Regions from separate parts of the Vibrio sp. Vb0667 genome, predicted to be linked through region 2. Evidence: predicted binding sites of a transcription regulator. Region 2 holds the regulator's gene; each other region holds the start of a gene.
The links. Region 2 encodes MetJ, which represses methionine synthesis genes. Its sites were predicted from a motif close to TTAGACNTNTANANGTCTAA; they were not measured.

Region 1: the regulator MetJ is predicted to act here: its motif matches at 1,640-1,659, upstream of metN (methionine ABC transporter ATP-binding protein MetN).
Region 3: the regulator MetJ is predicted to act here: its motif matches at 2,289-2,308, upstream of metK (methionine adenosyltransferase).

The regions. Positions count from the first base shown of each region.
Region 1 is NZ_JAWPOL010000012.1:29,504-33,795, forward strand. It holds gene treR (trehalose operon repressor TreR) at 1-819, opposite strand, end outside; gene gmhB (D-glycero-beta-D-manno-heptose 1,7-bisphosphate 7-phosphatase) at 894-1,445, opposite strand; gene metN (methionine ABC transporter ATP-binding protein MetN) at 1,787-2,821, shown strand; gene R8269_RS13170 (methionine ABC transporter permease) at 2,811-3,488, shown strand; gene R8269_RS13175 (MetQ/NlpA family lipoprotein) at 3,521-4,292, shown strand, end outside.
Region 2 is NZ_JAWPOL010000029.1:46,588-50,879, reverse strand. It holds gene bfr (bacterioferritin) at 1-338, shown strand, start outside; gene R8269_RS19475 (malic enzyme-like NAD(P)-binding protein) at 545-1,822, shown strand; gene metJ (met regulon transcriptional regulator MetJ) at 1,936-2,256, opposite strand; gene R8269_RS19465 (O-succinylhomoserine (thiol)-lyase) at 2,482-3,642, shown strand; gene R8269_RS19460 (bifunctional aspartate kinase/homoserine dehydrogenase II) at 3,658-4,292, shown strand, end outside.
Region 3 is NZ_JAWPOL010000007.1:150,929-155,220, forward strand. It holds gene tkt (transketolase) at 78-2,072, opposite strand; gene metK (methionine adenosyltransferase) at 2,388-3,542, shown strand; gene R8269_RS10270 (DUF2189 domain-containing protein) at 3,945-4,292, shown strand, end outside.

The DNA of each region.
Region 1 (4,292 bases), on a different contig from region 2:
AAGGAAAGAGAGCAATTCATTACCTCCAACACCTGTCACAACCACATCTTCACGACCTAACTCTTGAAGACGCTTAATCACGCCCAACGCGATGGTGTCACTGGCGCACACGATGGCCTGAGTGTCAGATTGAAGGACTTTGTCTACCAACTGATAAGCACTTTCATGGCTCAACTTACCCGTTTGGAAACAAGGTGTAATTTGCTTGCGTTGACACCAAGCTTTATAAGCATTTAAACGAGCTAAGCCAGTGGTTTTGTCTTCAGGATCAACACCAATATAAGCAATGTGAGATAAAGATTGCTGCTCAAGATGAGACAAAGCCATGTCTATCACACCTTGGTTGTCGTAGTTGATCGAAGAAACCATTTGCGTGTCCATCGCGATCACAACGATACGATTACCCCACTCTGCCAATGCTCGCTCATCACATCCAGTAAAACCAAACACGATCACCCCATCGACGTTGCGACGTTTAAGCACATCCAAATGTTCATTGGTTTTATCGCGATCGAATTGGCTCTCCATGATCACCGCATCATAACCAGCGGAATACAAAGCATTGAGCATGGTACCAACGGCGCGATTTTCTGATGGTGAATCTAAACGGGAGATGATAACCCCAATGACTTTTTGGCTGCCACCACGCATCGACTGCGCCGACTTTGATGGGACGTAGCCTGATTCACGAATGATTTGCTCTACCTTCTCACGCGTTTGCGGTTTTACCTTGGGATCATTGGTAAGCACACGGCTGACCGTCGATTTGCCCACGCCAGCCAATTTTGCGATATCAAGAATGGTGAGTTTTTTGCTCATAAGTGTTCAGACTAAAAGAAGGAATCAAACAAAAGGGAAGCAGTGGCTTCCCTTAACTCAGTCAGTAATGAAGATTACTTGTTTAAGTACGCAGGCACATCTGCAATGCTATCTAATACTACCGTTGCAATGGCTTCGCCCTGTTCTGTTACTGGCTTACCAGTGCGAACCAAAATCTTAGTGCCAACGCCTGCCGCTTCTGCTGCCATCATGTCTTCAGCTTTATCGCCGATCATCACAGATTTCTCCATATCGATCTTCAAGAAGTCACGCGCAGAAATGAACATGCCTGGTTTTGGCTTACGGCACTCACAATCTTGCTTGTACTCGCCAATGCCATGTTCTGGATGATGTGGGCAGTAATAGATACCATCGAACTCAACACCATTATCAGCAAAGTTCCAATCCATCCATTGAGTCAGAGACAAGAAACGGTCTTCACTGAATTTACCGCGTGCGATGCCCGATTGATTCGTCACTAACACTAGAAGGTAGCCTTTATCTTTTAGCGCTTTCGTCGCTTCAAATACACCATCAATGTACTCAAAATCATGTTCGTCATGAACGTAGCCGTGGTCAACGTTTATCACGCCATCACGATCGATAAAAACAGCAGGTTTTGCCAAAACGTATTTCTCTATTAACTCGGTTTAATCAGATTATTACATACCTTATAAACTTCAACACTATCTAATTCATTCTAGGCCTCGACAAAACGGTTGATTTGTTGGGCAAGAATCGGTAAATCTGAGGGTGCCCTGCCGTCTACCTCCTGCTTTCTATCTATACATCTCCGTTTCAAAACAGAACATCCATACATTTAGACGTCTAGACGTAAAAATATCTATTGACTTCATTCTGCTTAACCCATAGCATCAACTGAAAATTGAGATAAAGCTCAACATTAAGTTCTGTCAAAGGCCGTTTTTGACAGCGAAGTTCCCCGTATCTTTGGGCAGGTTGAAACATGATAGAAATAAAAAACGTCAATAAAGTGTTCTACCAAGGCAGTAAGGAAATCCTTGCCCTGAAAGACATTAACCTACACATCGACAAAGGCACCATCTTTGGTGTTATCGGTTCATCTGGTGCTGGTAAAAGTACGCTAATCCGCTGCGTAAACATGTTAGAAGCGCCGACCTCTGGTTCCATCATCGTTGATGGTGTAGATCTAACCAAACTCAGCAAAAAGCAACTAGTCGAAACACGCCGTAACATTGGCATGATCTTCCAGCACTTTAACCTGCTTTCGTCTCGTACTGTGTTTGATAATGTGGCATTGCCCCTAGAACTGGCAGGTAAAGACAAATCGCAAATCACAACAAAAGTAACTGAGTTGCTAAAGCTTGTAGGCTTAGCCGACAAACACGAGAGCTACCCATCTAACTTAAGTGGCGGCCAAAAACAGCGTGTGGCAATTGCTCGTGCATTGGCATCCGATCCTAGCGTGCTGCTTTGTGATGAGGCCACTAGCGCACTAGATCCGGCAACAACTCAATCTATCCTTGAGTTATTGAAAGAGATCAACCGCAAACTCAACATCACGATTTTACTTATCACTCACGAAATGGAAGTCGTAAAAAGCATCTGTCACGAAGTAGCAATCATCGGTGGTGGTGAGCTGGTGGAAAAAGGCACCGTTGGCGATATTTTTGCGCACCCTAAGACAGAGCTAGCGCACCAATTCATTCGCTCAACGCTGGATCTTTCCATTCCTGAAGATTACCAAGCTCGTCTGCAAGCAGAGCGTGTTGATGGCAGCTACCCGTTGGTTCGCCTAGAGTTTACTGGCGCAACCGTCGATGCACCGTTAATGTCGCAAATTTCTCGTAAATACAATATTGATGTGAGTATTTTGAGTTCCGACCTTGATTACGCTGGTGGCGTGAAATTCGGCATGATGGTCGCAGAGCTATTTGGTAACGAAGAAGATGACAACGCAGCTCTTGAATACCTGCGTAAGCACAACGTAAAAGTAGAGGTACTTGGTTATGTCCTTTAATACGATTTCTGAATGGCTGAGTTTAAACAGCAAACTACTTTTAGGTGCAACGTGGGAAACGCTTTACATGGTTGCGGTTGCCGGATTAGTCGGCTTTGCTGTGGGTATTCCATTAGGCGTAATCCTCCATATTACTAAGAAAGGCGGCCTACTTGAAAACACCAAACTAAATAGCGGCTTAGGCGCTATCGTTAATATTGGTCGTTCTGTGCCATTCCTCGTACTGATGGTTGCGATTATTCCAGTGACAAAAATGCTAGTTGGAACCTTTATCGGCACAACCGCAGCAATCGTCCCACTGACTATTGGCGCCATTCCTTTTGTCGCTCGTCTTATTGAAGGTGCTTTATTAGAAGTACCGACAGGCTTGGTGGAAGCAGCGCAGTCAATGGGGGCGACACCAACACAGATCATCACAAAAGTTCTACTACCTGAAGCAATGCCGACTATTGTTAACTCAGTAACGATTACCTTGGTCACTCTCGTTAGCTACTCAGCTATGGCGGGTACGGTAGGCGGCGGCGGCCTAGGCGACGTAGCCATTCGTTACGGTTTCCACCGCTACGATGTAACTATCATGGCCGTGACTGTCGTGATGTTGATTGTTCTAGTACAGATTATTCAGTCTATCGGCGACGCAGTGGTGCGCCGTGTAGACCACAGATAAGCATCAAAAATACAAATTATAAGGAGATAAAGATGAAATTTAGCCTTAAAGGTCTTTTGACTGTAGCAACGGCCGCCTCTGCTCTTGCTCTAGCGGGTTGCGGCGACAAAGAAGTAGACGTAAACAAAGTAAAAGTTGGCGTTATTGCTGGTGCTGAAGCACAAGTAGCCGAAGTTGCCGCTAAAGTAGCAAAAGAGAAATACAACCTAGACGTTGAGCTAGTAACATTTACCGATTACGTAACACCAAACGCCGCTCTGGATGATGGTTCAGTAGACGCGAATGCGTTCCAGCACAAACCATACCTAGACCAACAAGTGAAAGACCGCGGCTACAAACTGGCTATCGCGGGTAACTCATTCGTTTACCCTATTGCTGGTTACTCAAAGCAAGTAAAATCAATTGATGAAATTCAAGATGGCGCACGCATCGCAGTACCAAACGACCCAACTAACCTAGGTCGCTCACTACTGCTTCTTGAGCAACAAGGTTTGATTACGCTACGTGATGGCGTTGGTCTACTCGCTACAGTACGTGACATCGTAGGCAACCCTAAAAATATCGAAATCATTGAACTAGAAGCCCCACAGCTTCCACGTTCACTGGATGACGTAACGCTATCTATCATCAACACCACTTACGCAAGCTCTATCGACCTATCGCCAGAGCGTGACGGCGTGTTCGTTGAAGATAAAGACTCACCATACGTAAACCTAATTGTCGCTCGCGAAGAAAATGTTAATGCGCAAAACGTACAAAACTTCGTAAAAGCTTACCAAACGGAAGAAGTTTACGAAGCGGCAA
Region 2 (4,292 bases):
AATCTATCGATGAGATGAAGCATGCCGATCATCTAATTGAGCGTATTTTGTTCCTTGAAGGCCTACCGAACCTACAAGATTTAGGTAAGTTGATGATTGGTGAAGATACCAAGGAAATGCTCGAGTGTGACTTAAAGCTTGAAATGGCGGCTATTCCAGATTTAAAAGATGCGATTGCCTACGCTGAAGACATTCGAGATTATGTGTCTCGAGATCTCTTCCAAGATATTCTTGAAGATGAAGAAGAACATGTTGATTGGCTAGAGACGCAACTTGGCTTGATTGAAATGTCTGGTATTGAGAATTATCTCCAAGCGCAATACGTGGACGAAGAGTAACGATACTTTCTAAGTTTGCATACTCCAATAATAGTAAGAAGAAAGAGCACCTGACTCGAAAATCGGGTGCTTAACCCCGTTATCTGGTCTAATCTCTTTTATTATCGGCTTTTTAAGGATATTGCTCGCAATCTTGCCTATGAAGTTTGATTTCTATCCGATAGAATTTATGCCCCCTTACCTAAAAATAAAAAAGAGAAACGTCCATGTCTGAAGACAACCACCAAGCAGCCACTCCAGAAGAAGAACATCGCCAAAAAGCATTGGATTACCATGCTTATCCAACTCCAGGAAAGATTGCTGTCGAACTGACAAAGCCTGCGGAAACGGCGGGTGATCTTGCCCTTGCATATAGCCCTGGTGTTGCAGAGCCAGTGCGTGAAATCGCACAAAACCCGGATAACGTGTACAAGTACACTGCAAAAGGGAACATGGTTGCTGTTATTTCTAACGGTACCGCTATTCTAGGTCTAGGTAACCTAGGTCCACTTGCATCTAAGCCAGTGATGGAAGGTAAAGCGTTACTGTTTAAGCGTTTTGCAGGTCTTGACTCTATTGATATTGAAGTTAAGCACCGCACGATCGATGAATTTGTTGATACTGTTGCGAGCATTGCAGACACTTTTGGCGGTATCAACCTTGAAGATATTAAAGCACCAGACTGTTTTGAGATTGAAAAGCGTCTGATTGAACGTTGTGATGTACCAGTATTCCACGATGATCAACATGGTACTGCTATTGTAACGGCAGCGGGTATGCTGAATGCAATCGAACTTCAAGGTAAGAAACTTGAAGATTCAACAATTGTTTGTCTTGGCGCTGGCGCTGCCGCTGTAGCGTGTATGGAGCTTCTGATCAAATGCGGCGCAATGCGCGAAAAAATCTACATGCTAGATCGCAAAGGTGTGATTCACACTCGTCGTGATGATCTTAATGAATATAAGCAGCTATTTGCGAACAATACAGATAAGCGCACACTAGAAGACGTGATTGAAGGTGCAGATCTGTTCCTAGGTGTATCTGGTCCAAACCTATTGCCAGCGGAAGCGTTGAAGTTGATGGCAGATAAGCCAATCGTATTCGCATGTTCTAACCCGGATCCTGAAATCAAGCCGGAACTTGCTCACGCAGTTCGTGATGACTTGATCATGGGTACTGGCCGTAGTGATTATCCTAACCAAGTTAACAACGTATTGTGTTTCCCATTCATTTTCCGCGGTGCTCTTGATGTGCGTGCAAGTGAAATCAATGATGAAATGAAACTTGCAGCCGTTGAGGCGATTCGTGAGCTAGCAAAAGAGCCTGTACCTGAAGCCGTATTGAAGGCTGCCGGTGTTGATAAGCTAGAGTTTGGTGCGGACTATATTATTCCAAAACCAATGGATTCACGTTTGCTACCACGTGTTGCAAAAGCGGTTGCTCAGGCGGCGGTTAATTCAGGTGTAGCTCGTATCGAGATGCCTGAAAACTACATGGCAGAGTAATATATCTTTCAGATGTGATACACAAAAAATGGGACGCTATTGCGTCCCATTTTTTATGTCATCCATTTGGCTCGAGGCAAGAGTTATTACCTGAAACCTTTTATCAGGCTTTTTTATTCTTCGTCGAATGACTCAAATTCGATGCCCATTTCCGTCATCAGCGCTTTTACTTCTGTTGGAATATCATCAGGACGGTCTTTACGAAGGTCTTCATCTGTCGGAAGTGGCTGACCTGTGTACGCGTGCAAAAATGCCTCGCATAGCAATTCGCTATTGGTTGCATGGCGTAAGTTATTGATCTGACGGCGAGTACGCTCATCAGTTAGCACCTTTAAAACTTTTAGCGGGATAGAGACGGTAATTTTTTTTACTTGTTCGCTTTTTTTGCCGTGCTCTGCATATGGGCTAATGTATTCGCCATTCCAGTCAGCCATTGCACACCTTCATTTATGTAATCGGTTAAAAATAATTTAGGTGCTGATTTTAGCTGCATTTACCGCCATAAGCAAAGACATATAGACGTCTAGAAGTGTTGACGTCTCATTTTTTGACGAGTAAAGTGAACATAACAGCAAAGGAAGCGTGTTGATCACTTTATGTTACTCATTAGATATAGCGCATTCCTATTTAGAAGTCATTACCCGTGAAAGGATACACCCATGAGCACTCGCAAACCTGCGACCATTGCAGTACGCACTGGTATTGAATCAGACAGCCAATATCATGCTGTCGTTCCACCTATTTATCTTTCCACTAACTATGGTTTTCCTGCTTTTGGTGAAGTGCCCAAGTATGATTACACACGATCTGGTAATCCAAACCGCGGACTGTTGGAAAGTGCGCTATCTGAACTTGAGTCTGGAAAAGGAGCGGTTGTTACTAACTGCGGTACGTCGGCATTAAATTTATGGGTTTCCGCTTTTCTCGGCCCAGATGATCTCATTATTGCTCCTCACGATTGTTATGGTGGTACCTATCGTCTTTTTAATACCCGAGCTAACAAAGGCGATTTTAAGGTTCAGTTTGTCGATCAATCAGACGAACAGGCTTTAGATGCTGCATTGGCACAAAAACCAAAACTCATTTTGCTAGAAACTCCGTCAAACCCTCTGGTTCGCGTAGTGGATATTGCAGCTACTTGTGAAAAAGCGAAACAAATCGGCGCGTTAGTTGCGGTGGACAATACCTTTTTGACACCCGTGTACCAAAAACCTTTAGAGCTAGGTGCGGATTTTGTTATCCACTCCACAACAAAGTACATCAACGGTCATTCGGACGTAATTGGTGGAGTAATCATCACCAACACAGAAGCGCATGCAGAAGAGCTTGCATGGTGGGGTAATTGTATTGGTGCAACGGGCACACCTTTCGATAGTTACATGACACTGCGAGGTATTCGTACGCTTGCTGCTCGTATGAGAGTACATGAAGAGAGCTCACAGCAGGTACTAGCTTACCTACAGAAACAAGCGTTAGTTAAAACTATCTATCATCCAAGCCTGCCGGAACATCCAGGTCACGACATTGCTAAAAAGCAGCAAACGGGCTTTGGCTCTATGTTGAGTTTTGAGTTTGCTGGTTCGTTTGAGCAGTTAAAGGTGTTTGTGAAAGAGCTCCAACTGTTTTCATTAGCAGAGTCATTAGGTGGTGTAGAAAGTTTGATTTGCCACCCAGCATCTATGACGCACCGTGCAATGGGTGAGGAGGCGCTGGCGGAGGCTGGGGTCTCTCATCAACTATTGCGTTTGTCTGTCGGTTTGGAAGATGCACAAGACCTCATCACAGATTTAGAACAAGCGTTCGCTAAAGCTACCCAGTAATAGGAGACGATAACAATGACTGTACAACGTCAGCTGCATAAGTTTGGTGGCAGTAGCTTAGCAAACCCAGAATGCTACTTACGCGTTGTGGGTATTCTCAAGGAGTATTCGACAGAAAATGATCTTGTGGTCGTATCTGCTGCAGGAAAAACCACTAACCGCTTGATTGAGTTTTTGGAAGGGTTAAGTAAAGATGGCCGAATTGCGCATGAAGCGCTTCAAAGCTTGAGACAGTTCCAAACTGAGCTAATAGAAAGCTTGTTGGAGAGTGAAGCAAAAGAAGAGCTGTTAGCTTTATTACATGATGAGTTCAGTACTCTCTCGGAACTGACTGCACCACTCACTAATGCGCAAAAAGCTGCGGTACTGGGACACGGAGAAGTATGGTCTGCTCGCCTATTGGCCGCGTTATTATCTCAACGTTCTATCCCTGCGGTTGCACAAGATGCACGAGCGTTTTTACGTGCAGAAGCGGGAACTCAACCAGAGGTTGATCGCGCTCGTTCATACCCTTTAATTAAAGAGATCCTCGCGCAGCATAACCATAAACGTGTGGTAATTACTGGCTTTATGGCTCAGAACGAGGCAGGAGAAACCATTCTACTTGGTCGTAACGGCTCTGACTATTCTGCAACGGTCATAGGCGCGCT
Region 3 (4,292 bases), on a different contig from region 2:
CCATCATAATGATGGCCTTTCTAACTTTAGCATCTAACAGTTGTCGTTTACGTTCGACTGTTTAGATGGTCCTGCAATTACGCTAGCAATTCTTTAGCTGTGTTCACTACGTTTTCAGTCGTGAAGCCAAACATCTCGAATAGCTGACCAGCAGGTGCTGATTCACCGAATGTTGTCATACCGATGATGCGACCGTCGAAGCCTACGTACTTGTACCAGAAATCCGCAATGCCCGCTTCAATAGCGATACGTGCCGTTACGTCTGATGGCAGTACAGATTCACGGTAAGCAGCGTCTTGTTTATCGAATGCATCTGTTGATGGCATTGAAACAACGCGTACTTTCTTGCCTTCTGAAGTTAGTTGCTCAGCGGCTTTCACTGCAAGCTCAACCTCAGAACCTGTTGCGATAAGGATTAGCTCAGGCTTACCTTCGCTATCTTTCAGGATGTAAGCACCTTTCGCGATGTCTGCGACTTGTTCAGCAGTACGCTCTTGTTGCGCTAGGTTTTGACGAGAGAAGATAAGTGCAGTTGGTGCATCTTTACGTTCAATCGCTAGTTTCCATGCAACTGCAGACTCAACTTGGTCACATGGGCGCCATGTGCTCATGTTTGGAGTTACACGTAGAGACGCCATTTGCTCAACAGGTTGGTGAGTTGGGCCATCTTCGCCAAGACCGATCGAATCATGCGTGTAAACTTGGATGTTCTGAATTTTCATCAGCGCAGCCATACGCATTGCGTTACGAGCGTATTCCATGAACATTAGGAATGTTGCGCCGTAAGGAACGAAACCACCGTGCAATGCGATACCGTTGATGATAGCAGTCATACCGAATTCGCGTACACCGTAGTGGATGTAGTTGCCAGAGAAGTCCTCCGTTTCTAGAGACTTAGAACCAGACCACATGGTCAGGTTAGAAGGCGCTAGGTCAGCAGAACCACCCATAAACTCAGGAAGCATTTGACCAAACGCTTCTAGTGCATTTTGCGATGCTTTACGTGATGCAATGTTCGCTGGGTTTGCTTGAAGATCGGCAATGATTTGGTTCGCTTTTTCTTCCCATTGTGCAGGAAGTTCGCCGTTTAGACGACGTTTAAGCTCTGCCGCTTCAGCAGGGTAAGCTGCAGCGTATGCTTCGAATTTTTCATTCCAAGCTGCTTCTTTCGCGGCGCCCGCTTCTTTTGCATCCCACTCAGCGTAAACATCTGCCGGGATCTCAAATGGGCCGTACTCCCAACCTAGGTATTCGCGAGCCGCTTGGATTTCATCGTGACCTAGTGGTGCACCGTGACAGTCGTGCGAACCAGACTTGTTAGGAGAACCGAAACCGATAATTGTTTTGGTACAGATAAGCGTAGGACGTGGGTCCGCTTTTGCTGCTTCAATTGCTGCGTTGATCGCGTCTGAGTCGTGACCATCGACTGCTGGGATTACATGCCAGCCGTACGCTTCAAAACGCTTAGGTGTATCGTCAGAGAACCAACCATCAACGTGACCGTCGATAGAGATGCCGTTGTCATCCCAGAATGCAATCAGCTTGCCTAGACCAAGAGTACCTGCAAGAGAGCATGCTTCATGCGAGATGCCTTCCATTAGACAGCCGTCACCCATGAACACATACGTAAAGTGGTCAACGATATCGTGACCTTCTTTGTTGAACTGTGCCGCTAGTGCTTTCTCTGCGATCGCCATACCAACAGCGTTAGTGATGCCTTGACCTAGAGGACCCGTTGTTGTCTCGATACCAGGCGCGTAGCCGTACTCTGGGTGACCTGGGGTTTTTGAGTGCAATTGACGGAAGTTTTTCAGATCGTCAATAGATAGCTCGTAACCGCTTAAGTGCAGTAGAGAGTAAATAAGCATTGACCCATGACCGTTTGACAGCACAAAGCGATCGCGGTCGGCCCACTCTGGGTTTGAAGGGTTATGGTTTAGGTGAGAGCGCCAAAGAACTTCAGCGATATCAGCCATACCCATTGGTGCGCCTGGGTGGCCTGAGTTAGCTTGTTGAACACCATCCATGCTTAGAGCACGAATTGCATTGGCAAGATGTTTACGAGACGACATGTCTGCTCCTGAGTACATTAAGCGAAACGAAAAGTAGGTCATAATTCTCTCAAAGCCCTGTTGGGTGTGCAAACGTTTTCCAGTCCAAAACCTCACAAATATTGCACCTTTCGCGCCAAATCGTTCGAAGTTCTTAAAATTATCAATAAATCAGGCAAACGTTTGGTTATAACAAAAACCAAAAAAGAGCTTGTAATTCGAGCAATCAAATTTAGAATAGACGTCTAGATGTAGATACACCTACAAAAATTAGTATTAATTTGCGCTGGAGAGTTTATCATTCCCCAGTTTTAAACCAGATATAGTGGAGCTAACATGGCTAAGCACCTGTTTACTTCTGAGTCAGTATCAGAAGGTCATCCAGATAAAATTGCAGACCAGATTTCTGATGCGGTTCTTGACGCGATTCTAGAGCAAGATCCAAAGGCTCGTGTTGCATGTGAGACTTACGTTAAAACCGGTATGGTAATGGTGGGTGGTGAAATCACGACTTCAGCATGGGTAGACATCGAAGAGTTAACTCGTGAAACCGTTCGTGAAATCGGCTACGTACATTCAGATATGGGCTTTGACGCAGATTCTTGTGCGGTACTAAACACAATCGGTAAACAGTCGCCAGATATCAACCAAGGTGTTGATAAAGCTGACCCTAAAGAACAAGGTGCAGGCGACCAAGGCATCATGTTTGGTTACGCTTGTAACGAAACTGAAGTACTAATGCCAGCGCCAATTACTTACTCTCACCGTCTTGTTCAAAAGCAAGCAGAAGTTCGTAAAAACGGCACACTACCTTGGTTGCGTCCTGATGCAAAATCTCAGGTAACATTCCAATACGATCAAGGTAACATCGTTGGTATCGACGCGGTTGTTCTTTCAACTCAACACTGTGACTCAATCTCAACTTCAGACCTGCGTGAAGCGGTAATGGAAGAGATCATTAAGCCAGTGCTACCTTCTGAGTGGATCAACAAAGAAACAAACTTCTTCATTAACCCAACCGGTCGCTTCGTAATCGGTGGTCCTATGGGTGACTGTGGCCTAACTGGTCGTAAGATCATCGTAGATACCTACGGCGGCGCAGCTCGTCACGGTGGCGGTGCGTTTTCTGGTAAAGATCCATCAAAAGTTGACCGTAGTGCAGCATACGCAGCACGCTACGTAGCGAAAAACATCGTAGCGGCAGGCATGGCTGACCGTTGTGAGATCCAACTTTCTTACGCAATCGGTGTTGCTGATCCAACGTCTATCATGGTGGAAACGTTCGGTACTGAGAAAGTATCTCACGACATCATCATTGAAGCGGTTCGTCAATTCTTCGACCTACGTCCATACGGTCTACAAGAAATGCTTAACCTTCTTCAACCTATCTACAAGAAGACAGCGGCTTACGGTCACTTCGGTCGTGAAGAATTCCCGTGGGAAGCGACAGACAAAGCTGCACTTCTACGCGATTTCGCTGGCATCAAATAATCAAGCCAAGCAAGAATCAATCAAGCCCTCGCCTATGGCGGGGGCTTTTTATTTTCAGCAACTTTTATCCAGCCATTTCGGCTCATACCGCCCTGCCCCACAAAGCAGTCCTGTTTCTCCCTCATTTTTATACCGAATAAATTTTAAGCAATTATTTGTAAATTATCCCATCTCCGCCAATAGTTAAAATATTGTTAACTCCAATTTAAATAGAGACGTCGGATGCTGGCGACTGTGGAAGCAACACTTAAGTAAAGACATGAGTCAGGCATCTTTATGGCCGATACCAAACTAAGCCAATGCTCAGATGTAAACTTGAAAAAGTCGCTTCAAGTTTGACTGAACAAAAACCGCTGTCAGTTGGTATAAGCGGATAATGTGGGAATAAATCAAGGAGGAGTTATGCCTCGAACTGTTAATCCATCGGACTTCCACAACAAACGAAAGGAAGTGCCAGACAACGAATACGCCAGAACCATACCGTGCAATACGGTCAATCTTTCTGCACCTTTTCATTGGCTCGCATTAGGTCTGCATGATTTCGTGCGAATGCCGCTTATTAGTGCTTTCTATGGCATCTGTTTTATGGCTGCTGCGATAGGCATTGTTTTGCTCGTACAGTGGCAAGGCACACACTTAGTCGTCATGCCCAGTTTGATTGTTTACATGTTAATCGGTCCGTTTCTCGCGCTGGGCTTGTATGATGCCAGTTGGGAGAGAGAGCGCGGACACAAAGCAAGCTTGTTCCAT